3 regions of the Pseudoalteromonas sp. ASV78 genome follow, and region 1 is predicted to be linked to each of the others. Evidence: predicted binding sites of a transcription regulator. Region 1 holds the regulator's gene; each other region holds the start of a gene.

Region 1 (4,302 bases):
AAAAAAGTGCGGGTCGACTAACTGCAGTCCTGGCTGGAATAATTCAGCTCGGATCACCATAGCCATGGCGCCACCTATTAAAAACATAGTGAGCGAGAAGATTAAATATAAACTGCCGATATCTTTATGATTGGTTGTATATAACCAGCGCTTAAACCCTTTTGCGCCGTGATGATGCCCATCATCATGATGTGCAGCTGTATTATCGTGTTGTTCTATTACGCTACTCATTTATTTAGCCTCCGATGTTGCATCAAGCTCAGCTTGAATCTGACTCGGTTGAATAACATCGCCAGTATCGTTACCCCACGCATTTCGTTTATAGGTAATAACCGCTGCTAATTGTTTAATTGATAGCTGCTTAGCAAATGCTTGCATCGCAGTGCCTGGGCGACCATGTATTACTACATCGATATGATCTTTAATATCACCAAGTACAACAGGGCTGCCCTTAACTGCGGGGAACACCCCTGGTAACCCCATACCCGTAGGTTGATGACATGCTGCACAACTAGCCATGTAGACCTGCTCACCCAGCGTCATTAACTCTTCTTTCGATAATGTTTGATCTAGTAACGCTGCATCCGCGGCGGCCGCTTTTTGCTTCGCTTGTTTAGCATCAGCCAGCCATGTGGCAAAGTCTTGCTCAGATTTAGCTTCCACAACCACGGGCATAAAACCGTGATCTTTGCCGCATAGTTCTGCACATTGCCCGCGGTAAATGCCCTCTTCATTAATTTTCGTCCACGTTTCATTGATAAACCCTGGATTAGCATCTTTTTTCACCGCAAAATCAGGCACCCACCAAGAGTGGATCACATCATCTGAAGTCATTAAAAAACGCACTTTTTTGTTAACCGGTAAGACTAAGGGCTTGTCTACTTCAAGTAAGTAGGTCGTCGTTTTATCAGCTTGATTAGTTATTTGTTCTTGCGGAGTCGATAAAATAGAGTAAAAAGCCACATCTTCGCCCATATACTCATAATGCCATTTCCATTGTGAACCAGTAATTTTGATGGTCAGATCAGCTTTACTCGCATCTTCCATCGCAATTAAGGTTTTTGTGGCAGGAATTGCCATACCAATCAAAATAACAAATGGAATAGCAGTCCAAAGTATTTCAACTTTAGTGCTTTCGTGGAATTGGGCTGGAATTGCCCCTTTTGATTTTCGGTGATGTATTAACGCCCAAAACATAACGGCAAATACAATCACCCCGATCACACAACAAATAATAAATATAGTCATGTGCAGTTGATAAACATTATTACTTATATCGGTTACACCTTCGCGCATATTAAATTGGCTATTAGCCAACAATTGCTGCGGAAGCATAAGTAATATAAGCCACAAGGTAGAGCTCAGTTTACCCATGTGACGGCTCCTTTTGATGCTATTGCAAGACGCAAAGCGAAAAGGCGGCACTGCTTTTTCACGCCAATTCGTTATTTTTTTATTGTAACTGGTAATTAACTCTGCCTCTGGAAAGTGCTTTTGCGTAAAACTTCGCAACTTTTAAAGACAAGTGTTAACACAGTGTATTAACCAATTAGTTAAAAAACGAACAATTAGCAAGTTTTAGGAGTAATTAATTTCTCTTTTGGTGCATAAATAATAACTAGAAATCAGCGCGTTATTTTGTAATGAAGGGGAGTAGTAGTGGGCTAAAAGTAACGTATAAGTAGAGCTGACAAGGGCTTGAGGGGCATAGCTAAGTATGAAATTTAGCCATTAAAGAGGTAAAAAAAATCAAAGCACCAAACTTCACCAATTTGGTGCAAAATAGTAAACAAAAAACTTACATCCAATCAGCGTTACGGATCACTCCAACCGCTAATCCCTCAATATTGAAAGATTCATGCTCAAGATCAACTTCGATAGGCGCAAATTCATCATTTTCGGCATGCAAAAAAACTTTTTTACCTGCTTTTTCAAAGCGCTTTACTGTTACATCATCATCAACACGGGCAACCACCACTTGGCCATTCTCCGCAACTTGAGTGCTGTGTACTGCCAGTAAATCACCATCCATAATGCCAATGTCTTTCATACTCATGCCCTGCACTCGTAATAAAAAGTCTGCTGCTGGTTTAAATAATAATGGGTCAACTTGGCAGTGACTCTCAACATGCTGTTGTGCCAAGATTGGCTCACCAGCAGCTACCCGACCAATTAGCGGTAAACCAAGTTGTTCTGGCTCTTCTTCTTCAACCAACTGAATACCACGGCTAGCACCGGGCTTCATTTTAATTACGCCCTTTTTAGCCAGTGCTTTCAAATGTTCTTCCGCTGCATTAGCACTTTTAAAACCTAGCGTTTGCGCAATCTCAGCACGGGTTGGCGGCATACCGGTATCTTTAATAAATACTTTAATAAGTTCGAGAATTTGAGCTTGGCGATTCGTTAATGGGCGCATACAACTGGTTTTCCATACAGTACATTTAACTGTGAGTATATACAGTTATCTGAAAATCGCAAATATAAATTGGCTCAAAATCGCGCCGTTAATAACAAGCTCATACTATTTAAGCCACTTCCGGAATCAAGCGCTGAGCCTAAACCTAATTTTAATGCGACATGTTGATTAAACCAATATTGTGTTTGCAGTTCATAGTTGTCACTGAGGTTATCGGTATTACGAATATTGGCAATTAATCCTACTGACCATGCCTGATTTACATAATAAAATGCCCGCCCTTGCACATAGCGATAACGTCCCGCTAATTGTTTTAACTCTAAATCCCAACCTTGGTTATTATCAATATCAGTCCAGCGCACATAAGGCGCATAAGTCCACTCTACCGAGACGTTTTCGGTGTTCTGCTGCCAGTTAATATTGTAGCTTTCAGCTCGACTGTAATAAGCGTTAAAGCCAAGTTGCAGCTGTTCATTCATCTGCTTACCAAGTGCTGCACTTACTAAATAATCGGTATCTCGCCAATCTTTGTTATCATCGGAGATCCTTTGCAGGCTGGCCTGCATAACTAACCCCTCAGGGCCATAAGCGGCAGCATCGATATTTAAATAGTTAAAATCACCATTCGAGAATCCGCCAACAGCATAGTTATTCACTCGATTTAAGTGGGCTTTAAATTCATATGGTCCAGTTAGAGACTCAAGATCTTGAGCAAAGTAACGATAACGCGCGCCTAAAAATGACTCATCTAAACCGGCAAGATCGGTAAAACCAATATCCAGTTGATGCTGTGTAGCAGCTACAACTGGAGCCTGAGCAAGTACACTCATAAGCAGTATTGCACTAAAGCCAAGTACGTTTAACTTCATCCTTTAAGCCTATTAACAAATACATAATAAAGGTACATTTTAGCTATTTTTATGATCTTAACTGTAGAAAAATGTTTAAAAGTGTAGACTGATTTAGTAAATAAATTAATGAGGTAGACTGATGAGTATTTGGTATCAACCGATCACCCTAGCGCAATGTAAACAACTTGATGACGGTATAAGTGGTCAAGGCACATTAATGAAAACCATGGGCATTGAAATAAGTGAAATAGGCGATGATTATTTAGCAGCAACCATGCCTGCAATCCCTGCTCATCATAACCCGATGGGCATGGTACATGGCGGCGCAAATGTTGTGCTTGCAGAAACGGTGGCTAGTTATGCTGCAAACTTTGTAGTTGATTTTACGAAGTTTTATTGTGTTGGCCAAGAGATCAATGCTAATCATTTAAAAGCATCACGTAATGGTATATTAACCGCGATAGCAAGGCCACTGCACTTAGGCAAGCGCACATCTGTATGGGAAGTAAAAATCACTAATAGTCGTGGGGAACTGTGCTGCGTATCAAGAATGACCGCAGCAGTTGTAGAGCGTAAAGGCTAGTTTGAAAGTGGATAAATTGTAATTTCAATACCTGCACCAATCGCAGAAATACGCAATAAAGTATCGGCACTGAGCGCTTGATTAAAGCATTTTGGCGAAGTGCCCGATTCAAAGCCAATATCAAAGGTGCGCTTTGAGCATGATAACCACTGTTTTAATGCATTGCGCGAGCAAGACTCAATCAATTCACATAAATGGTTAATTGCTTTATCTGGTGAAGTAACCTCTAGTTTAGACTCAATACGTGCAAGTTGACGGTACTCATCTTTATCGTAATGCAAAACCACAGCAGTTTTTTTTAAGTCCGCAACTAGCAAGCTAATATCTTGCTTTGATTCAAGCTCTAGATCTACATTTAAAAATTGAATTTCCGACATTGTTTCATTTTTACCCTACGTTAATAACAACGCAAACTTTAACCTAATTTCACATTTATACCAAATCAACTGTGG
Region 2 (4,302 bases), 2.8 Mb from region 1:
ATAAAAATAATAACAATTTAATTTACTATTTTGTTTCAAGGGTAGTTGATTTGCGATGTTATTAAATTAACATTTGTTCCCTTTATGTTTAAGCGAGAAGTACATTAAGTGGATGAAATGAGCATCTTATTAGGCTCTATGAAGGGGCATATTTGCTCAATGCGTTATCTAGATCTTTTGGATCATTAATTTAGCTCCCACGACGATGACAACCCTAACCGGGTTGAATTTAGTTGTGCTAGAAAAACCTCTAACGTTTAAATTCGCTTTGTGTGCTCTGTAGGTATTCAGCGAGTGACTTAAATAAATATTTATTTTTAATCAAGCTGTTAATCGTTTATTTAAGCGAAGTTTAGTTACTGTCAGGAAGTGTTGAATGAGTAATGCAAAACCAATCTATATTGGTTAATTTTCGCTTAAAATGAGCGTTCAGCTTACAAATTATAACGTTGATGACGACTGCTATAGCAACTTCAGTGAGTCGATTTAGGTTGTTAGTGGGTCGTTCGCTAAGCTAAAGAGTGCCATGCTGCAGGAAAGTTTATTGCAGCATCAATGTATGCAAGGGAATTATCTACACGCTGTGGCACTTTTTATATTTTTTACCGCTGCCGCATGGACATTCATCGTTACGGTTAATTTTAAGATCAGCAACAGGGAAAATCTCACCATCTAAATAGCGCCATAATCCTGCTTCTTTTATAAAATTTGATTTTTCATGCAGCTGGCAAAATAAGTTTTGATAAAAATAACTAACGCAAAATTCAACATCAGCAGTGCTCTCATGTTGCTCTGCATCTATCACGTCTAATTGAATAAAGCGGCAGCTGTTAGCAAACTCAGCGATTTCTTTGACTGGATTTTCAGCTTGTTTTGCTTGGGCATAAGTTTGATAAATATACTTGGCATTTTTTAATGCATAGGCTACATAGCGAGAGCGCATCAGTTGCTCTGCCGTGGTTGCTTGCTCTGTGCCTAAATGCAGCTTTTGGCAGCAGTCTTGGTAACTGTGTTGACTGCCGCATAAGCAATTACTGTTAGTAAGTGAAGTCATGTTAAATTAGTTTTATGCAAAAACGTTATTTTAACAGCTTATTGCGCCAATGCCATATCGGTACTTTGTTGGGTTTTAGTGAAGCAGTATAACTTTGCACTTGCTTGATCTAAGTTTAGCGATAGATCCGCAATTTGATTATCTTTTACGATGTCAGTCCAAGTGATCACTGCTGCAAAATTACCATTATGTAATGCTGAGTTTAAAACATACGCTAAATTCACAAGATGCTTTTGACGTATCACTAGTAGTTTACTGGTATCAATAGAGCATGAATCAAGTAACGCTTTACTCGGTACATGATCGGGTGCAATCAGTAATGTCCATGCATTTTGATTATTGTAATGGTGCAATACCTTTAGTAATTCAAACGTTGCTGAGATCTCATCTTCAATTTGAATTAAGTTAACTGATGCGCTTTGGTTATCTCGTTGGTAGCTTTTAACAGTTCTTACGGTAATTGGCTGTAACATAATGTTCACTCACTGGTTGTTTATACAGTATGTGTATACAGTAGTTTATACAGTTGTTTGGTGCAAGTGTTTTTTGCTAATTTTTTATACGATTTGTAATTTTTAATGTTCGCTGTGCAGATTTAATACATAGTAAAATTGAAATTTAAAATAAAAATCAATCCCTTAATTATTATTTCATGCTGTTGGTATTTTACTCAATATAAAGTGGTGGTTATTATTTTTTTATACAGTAGTTGGGATCAGATGCGCAAATTGCTGCTGATGGATCTGTTCATACAGTGTTGCAGCGTAGCACTGAGCATCTTTAAAACGACGTGTAGTGAGATGTTTACGAAGATCTGCCAGAGCTGCAGTCGCGGGTGCATAGTCTTGGCTACTAGCTAAACTTAGCCATACTGCACCATGAAATACACTACTGGGCACGCCTTGGCCTTTGATAAAAAATAACCCGAGATAAAACTGTGCTCGGTGATCTCCTGACATCGCTGCCAGGCGCATCCATTTAGCGGCGAGAGGGGCTTGTTCATTTTTTAAATAATACAGCGCTTTATTCACCGTGCTTTGTGGTGTATCAGCTTTAGCGTCACCCTGTGGGGGGCGGTTTGGTTGAGTGATAAACGATAACACGTTATCTAGCTGTTGTTCTAAATCTAAGCCAATTGGCGAGGTATCTGTCATAGTGCCACATATATTATTGTTGTCTATTACCGCGTAAGTTTAGTCTAATACAAGGTAAAATGTCCTGCTATTCTTGAAATATATGATAAAATTGCACAATTATTCTTATCTAAAATGAAACTCATCTATGCTTGACGCGTTATTTAAAATTAGCGAGCACAATTCAACTGTGCGCCGTGAATGTATTGCTGGCCTCACAACTTTTATTACCATGGTTTATATTGTTTTTGTAAACCCTGCAATGTTAGCTGAAGCTGGTATGGATCAGGGCGCGGCGTTTGTTGCAACCTGTATAGCAGCCGCGATTGGTTGTTTTATTATGGGTCTTTGGGCTAATTACCCGTTAGCACTGGCTCCAGGTATGGGGTTAAATGCCTTTTTTACTTATGGTGTTGTACTTGGCATGGGCTATACCTGGCAGGCTGCATTAGGTGCGGTGTTTATGTCGGGCTGTATCTTTTTGTTTTTAAGTTTGTTTAAAGTCAGAGAGTGGATCATTAACGCAATCCCTTTGGTATTAAAGCAAGCAATAGCCACGGGGATTGGCGCATTCTTAGCGTTAATCGCGCTAAAAAATGCCGGTATTATTGTGGCAAGCCCTGCCACCTTAGTACAGTTAGGTGATATCACTGCAGCAGGGCCATTGCTGGCAATTTTCAGCTTTTTTGTTATTGCAGCTTTGTTGTATCGTGATTTTAAAAGTGGCGTACTGATCAGTATCTTATTAGTTACTGTCATAGCGTTAAGTTTAGGTTTAGTTGAGTATCAAGGGGTGATGTCTATGCCACCTTCAATTCTACCTACCTTTATGCAACTTGATTTTGCTGCGGCACTTGAGTTGTCAATGCTCAGTGTTATTTTTGCATTTTTGTTTGTTGATTTATTTGATACATCAGGCACTTTGGTGGCGGTAACGCAAAAAGCGGGCCTTGCTGATGAAAAAGGTAATATGCCGCGGTTAGGTCGTGCACTCAGTGCTGATAGCACAGCAACCATTGCAGGCTCGGTGCTTGGTACTTCTACAACAACGTCCTATATTGAATCGGTTGCAGGGGTTTCTGTTGGTGGTCGTACAGGCTTAACTGCGGTGGTTGTTGGTTTGTGTTTTTTACTGATGATGTTTTTTGCGCCGCTGGCTAAAATGGTGCCAGCATATGCTACTGCAGGCGCTATCTTATATGTTGCGGTATTGATGCTACAGAATCTCAAGTTTGTAAATTGGGATGATATGACTGATGCGATCCCAGTGAGTGTTGTATTACTGATGACGCCACTGACGTTTTCGATTGCACATGGTATTGCGCTTGGCTTTATCTCGTACACGGCGGTAAAAGTATTGTGTGGCAAACGTGATGAAGTGAGTATTAGTGTGTGGATCTTGACGGCGATGTTTGTGGTTAAGTTCGCGTTTTTATCGTAAATCGGTTTTTAACGACTCATGCAAAGAAAAAGTGGCTTACCACTTTTTCTTTGGTGCAAATAATACATCTAAATCGTCTTGTTCTTGTTCGGCTTTCTTCTTCAGTGCCGTTGCATTTGATGCTTTTAATTCAGTACTAATGGCTTCTAAGTAACCCTCTAATTCTTGACGTTTCCCAGTGATATAGTCGTCGCTATAGGCCACTGCTGATAATGTAGCGTAGGCTTTTTCAAAGTATTGCCGTGCTGAACCCACCATGTTGGCTGAGCGAGCGGAGATACCCCGTTTAATTTGGCTTTCTATGTTAATTCTTAATTGCAGTTTTTCTAAACGCTTATCTTCAGCAACAAAAATCTGGCTATCAACTTTACCTTTACCATGCTCAGAGCGAAGCACTGCGCGTAATTTTTTAATAGCTTGGATCAGTGATATCAATTGTTTGTCGTTATCAGGTAACACTAAGTTCTCTGAATTAGTGGCGTCAACAAGTTGGTTACTCAACCGTTCTTTTGCTTCTTTTAAGCGATTTTTTAACTCTTTAGAATTGGGAGAAAGTTGCACCATAGTTACTAAAGCATCATGAATACGGCGCTGCAGAATACGTAAAATATGCTCAGACATGGGGATGTTAGCACTATTTAGTAATACGTCTTCCGATTCTTCAATGATTTTTT
Region 3 (4,302 bases), 2.5 Mb from region 1:
CGAGCTACATCTTCTTTTACTAACAACTTTAGATCTGCTTAACAGTTCAGGTTTTGAGTTTGCCTTTACTTTTTTCATTTTTCTAAAAATTCAACTATCTTTTTATCTTCAATATCAGCGATACAAAAATCAGTCGCTCTTCTTACAGCAGATTTTGCATTGTGCTTGTAGGCTTTTGAGGTACCCTGACTACACACTTCAATCATTTTAACTATTCCATTAACTTCTTGTCGCCAAATTCTATTTCCTTTTTCAGCAATATACTCCCAGTCGAGAATTGTTCCATCAATGTCAGCAAGTCCGTTTACGATCTCTACAGGAGAATCAAAACGATCTCCAGGATTAGGCTTTAAACATTTATTTATAACTGTTTTTAATTTTTTAGGTATATGTAAAGGATATGCTTTTCTATCTGGAAAGTTGCCGACTCTGATAGCACGACCAAGCTCCGGCCACGCTTTGTACTTGCTATGCTGCCGATCAAACTCTTTATCTCCTACACACATACGATACATTGTTAATCCAGCTTGATAAATATCAAATCTATTGTCAAAAACAAATTTATCATTACCGAAATACTCTGGAGGAAGTTGTTTTGCATATAGCATAGGTTGGTGTGCTAGCCCTTCTATATTCATTGGTTTTGCTTGACCAAAATCGGCCAATAGTGCTTCATTTCTATCAGAAATGAGAACATTATCAGGCTTGATATCAAAATGAATTAATCCTTTTGAATGGACATTATGTAGGCCGTTTAAAAAATGCGTTGAGTATCGAATTATTTCTCTAACAGTAAGCCTCTTATGTGCCATCCTCTTTTTTAGAGAGCCATTGCTATAAAAAAGGCGAAGCTACATATACTTTTTTGTCATCTTCGCATGCATAGCAAATCTGCACTATATTAGGGTGCGTACTTTTATAAAGTGCCTGTGCTTCTTTGAAGTAATCTTTAGAAGAAAACCCATCTTTTATTTTTATTTCTTTAATAACAATCTCTGCATCTAAATTTTGATCGTGGGCTAGATATACTTTTGAGTTTCTTCCTTCTTGCCCAATTTCTTTTAATTTTTTAAAAGATACTTGCGCTTTTTGATATGCAAACATTAAGCTAGTGCCCCCATAGCTGTCAAAACCGACTCTCTTGCTGGCCTTGTCTTACAAATATCCCAGTTATCGATCAATTCAAACCCCTTATCTCCATTGAAAAAAGATTCTAGCTCTTTACATTTAATATTTAATTTCGAAGCGATTGAGTTTTTTCTACCAACAAAATATTGTTTAACATTACTGCTAGAAAATGCTTCTTGAATTACTCCCTCAATGTGCAGCCTTGTGACATCTAAGTTTTGAGCATTGCTCTCTGCAACCCTAATTCCTGCAATTGAAATATCATATTCACGCAAGATATCTAAAACACAATTTCGAATATATTTTAGTTTCTCAGGAAAATCTAATGCCGCTGGTATTTTAATAAGCTCAATGTTTACTATTTTGTGCTTACCATTATCTGTTCTAATAATCGAAAATGTTGTTTTTTTAGGTTCTACTCTAATTCCTAAAGTGTTCATAAAATTCCTTTTAAATGGATGGAAAGTCTGTCAGGGAAATAGCTCTCATTTTTTATTAAAGCCAAGAACAAAATATTACATACTAGCAAACGGTTACTAAATCACAAACCATGAATATTTATAAGCAAGCCTCCCACAAAGTATAACTATTTCTGTTGCAATACAATATTTTTAGGCGGTATATGCAAGCTCTGCACAAGGCTTATGTAGCCTAATACTTCTGGTAACCACTCCTTCTAAGCAGAAATCATCTTCAGGTGATATATATACTGGTGCATAGTCATCTGATGCAGACATCAACAAACGCTTTTCTTTATGGATTATTTTACAGACAAAGCAGCCATTGTAAGTGGCAACCACAATATCACCTGTACTTACATCAACAGCACGATCAACAATTAACAAGTCGCCATCAAATATCCCTACTCCCTGCATAGATTGCCCCGACGCTAAACCTATAAAGGTAGCATCAGGATGCTTAATAAGTAGCACATCCAAAGTTAAGCCCAGCTCTTTATATTGCGCTGCCGGCGATTCAAAACCAGTAATACCCGCCTCAATATAAATAGGAATAACAAACATACACACACCAAAATAAAACACTGTTTATTTGTACAGTATAAAGCTAGTGAGCGAGTTTGGAAAGGTAAAGTATCTTGCTAAGGAAAGTGAAGCTTTTGATTAAGATTTTCTAATGGGTTGTTTATATTGAGTTTTACTGATAACTTAAATACTCGATTTGTAACAAGCGCCCTAACCGCTTGATTTTATTGAATTGTAAAAATGATAAAAATTGCAAAATTAACTGTATATAAAATCAGTTAATTGCATTTATAATGTATAAATTACAATAACTTAACTCGATATAGCGTCACATCATGGGGTGGCAGGGGTCGAGAGTTCGAATCTCTCCATACCGACCATTTAACTGCCAAATCCTATAAAAATCAATCTCCGCTCAGGTTTTAAATAAATCATCCAAAATACGTTGTTATTTGCGCTTTACACACCACTCTATTTTCAAGCTTCGCGAGCATTTTTACTGTTGCACCATTCACTAAACATAAATTGGGTGCGACATGTCCGATATCAGCGTCGATAATAACTGGGAATAAGCATTCACCAAGGGATAACTCAAGTGCTTGGTAATAATCACTTTGTTGCTCTGGGTTATTACTTGCGCCGTTTCTGCCAATAATTAGGCCATTTATATCACTAAAAATACCATTCAATTTCAGCGCAATTAAAAACCGCGTTAATGCATTGGCATTAAGCTCGGCATTTTCTAAGTATAAAACCAGCCCATGCGGCGCAAATTGCTTTTTAAATTCATCCAGCGCTACAAAGGATGATGGCAGTAATACACCAAGGGTGTCTAAGCAGCCGCCAAATAACCGCCCAGATAGCTCTACTTCGCGGCTATCTTTGACGTTTAAACAACGCCATTGGCTCGGTTGCGTGAGTGAAAATAGCGCATCAGGTACTTTGGCGTAATTAATTGCATCAGCTTGATAACACGGCGCGGGTGTTTGCGTAAATTCACTGCCCGCTTCGAGCTCAAGCGTTTTAAATACTTGTAAGCAGTGAGTATCTTGCTCGTTTGGATGCAGTTGCATTAAGTTGGTACAATGTAATGTTGCCCAGCCGCAACGTGCGGTTAATACACAAGCAAGCGTACTAACGTCTGAAAAGCCAACGAGCCATTTCGGGCGAGCTTGTTTAATTGCATTAAAATCCAGGTATGGCAGCACTTCCATGGCAAGTTCCCCACCCCAAGGCGGCATAATTGCCGCGATGCTGTCATCAAGTAAAAACGCCATCAGCTCATCGGCGCGTTGTTTTGCTGGGCTGCTTTGTTGTCTTACACATTCGCCCTCCACTACTTGGTAACCACGGCGTGTTAAACCGCTAAGTACGCGCTCAAGGCGTGGCTGGAAGGCGCTATCAACACCGGATGAAAAGGCACAAATGGCGATTTTATCGCCGTTTTTTAATGCATCTGGAAAAGTAATGGCTGTCATCAACATCTACAAATTATCAATACGCTAGCTTAACGTACCCAATTTATTAAAGAATGTCGAGGTTGTTTGAGGCATAAAAAAACCGATGCTGGCATCGGTTTTTAAAAGCGTGAAAATGAGTAAAGTAATTAAATGTACTGCACTTCAATAACTTCGTATTCAACATCACCATTTGGCGTTTTAATGATCACAGCATCGTCTGCTTGTTTACCAATTAAACCGCGAGCTATTGGTGAGTTAACCGAAATACGGTGGTTTTTAATATCCGCTTCATCATCACCAACAATTTGGTAGGTTACTTCAGCATCGGTTTCAACATTTACAATCGTTACCGTAGTGCCAAAAATAACTTTACCGGTGTTTGGTAATTTAGTTACATCAATAATTTGTACATTTGAAAGCTTGGCTTCAATTTCTTGAATGCGGCCTTCACAAAAACCCTGTTGTTCACGCGCAGCATGATATTCAGCGTTTTCTTTTAAGTCACCGTGTTCACGTGCAACCGCAATATCGGATACAATTTTAGGACGGGTAACTGTTTTTAATTCGTTAAGTTCTTTGCGCAGTAAATCAGCGCCACGAACTGTCATCGGAATTGATTGCATACTTTTCTCACTTAATCCCAAGGCCGCACATAACGGCCTTGGCACATTTCCTTAGTTCAATCTCAGGTGTAGTTCTTGAACTGACGTTACTTTGCTACGGTCGTCTGC

The links. The regulator LexA, encoded in region 1, represses DNA repair genes until DNA is damaged. The targets are predictions, from matches to a motif close to TACTGTATNNNNATACAGTA.
Region 2: the regulator LexA is predicted to act here: its motif matches at 1,551-1,570, upstream of ACMVDV_RS02215 (SulA-like leucine-rich domain-containing protein).
Region 3: the regulator LexA is predicted to act here: its motif matches at 2,169-2,188, upstream of ACMVDV_RS03290 (LexA family protein).

Annotation. Positions count from the first base shown of each region.
Region 1 is NZ_JBLOPA010000001.1:3,258,015-3,262,316, reverse strand. It holds gene ctaD (cytochrome c oxidase subunit I) at 1-231, opposite strand, end outside; gene coxB (cytochrome c oxidase subunit II) at 232-1,374, opposite strand; gene lexA (transcriptional repressor LexA) at 1,799-2,416, opposite strand; gene ACMVDV_RS14775 (hypothetical protein) at 2,491-3,285, opposite strand; gene ACMVDV_RS14770 (PaaI family thioesterase) at 3,407-3,850, shown strand; gene ACMVDV_RS14765 (hypothetical protein) at 3,847-4,227, opposite strand.
Region 2 is NZ_JBLOPA010000001.1:489,444-493,745, forward strand. It holds gene ACMVDV_RS02210 (YchJ family protein) at 575-1,054, opposite strand; gene ACMVDV_RS02215 (SulA-like leucine-rich domain-containing protein) at 1,093-1,527, opposite strand; gene ACMVDV_RS02220 (tetratricopeptide repeat protein) at 1,753-2,208, opposite strand; gene ACMVDV_RS02225 (NCS2 family permease) at 2,336-3,628, shown strand; gene ACMVDV_RS02230 (hypothetical protein) at 3,665-4,302, opposite strand, start outside.
Region 3 is NZ_JBLOPA010000001.1:742,734-747,035, reverse strand. It holds partial or broken gene ACMVDV_RS03305 (protein kinase domain-containing protein) at 75-824, opposite strand; gene ACMVDV_RS03300 (protein kinase domain-containing protein) at 835-1,104, opposite strand; gene ACMVDV_RS03295 (hypothetical protein) at 1,104-1,568, opposite strand; gene ACMVDV_RS03290 (LexA family protein) at 1,740-2,150, opposite strand; gene ACMVDV_RS03285 (S66 family peptidase) at 2,543-3,589, opposite strand; gene greA (transcription elongation factor GreA) at 3,718-4,194, opposite strand; gene carB (carbamoyl-phosphate synthase large subunit) at 4,246-4,302, opposite strand, start outside.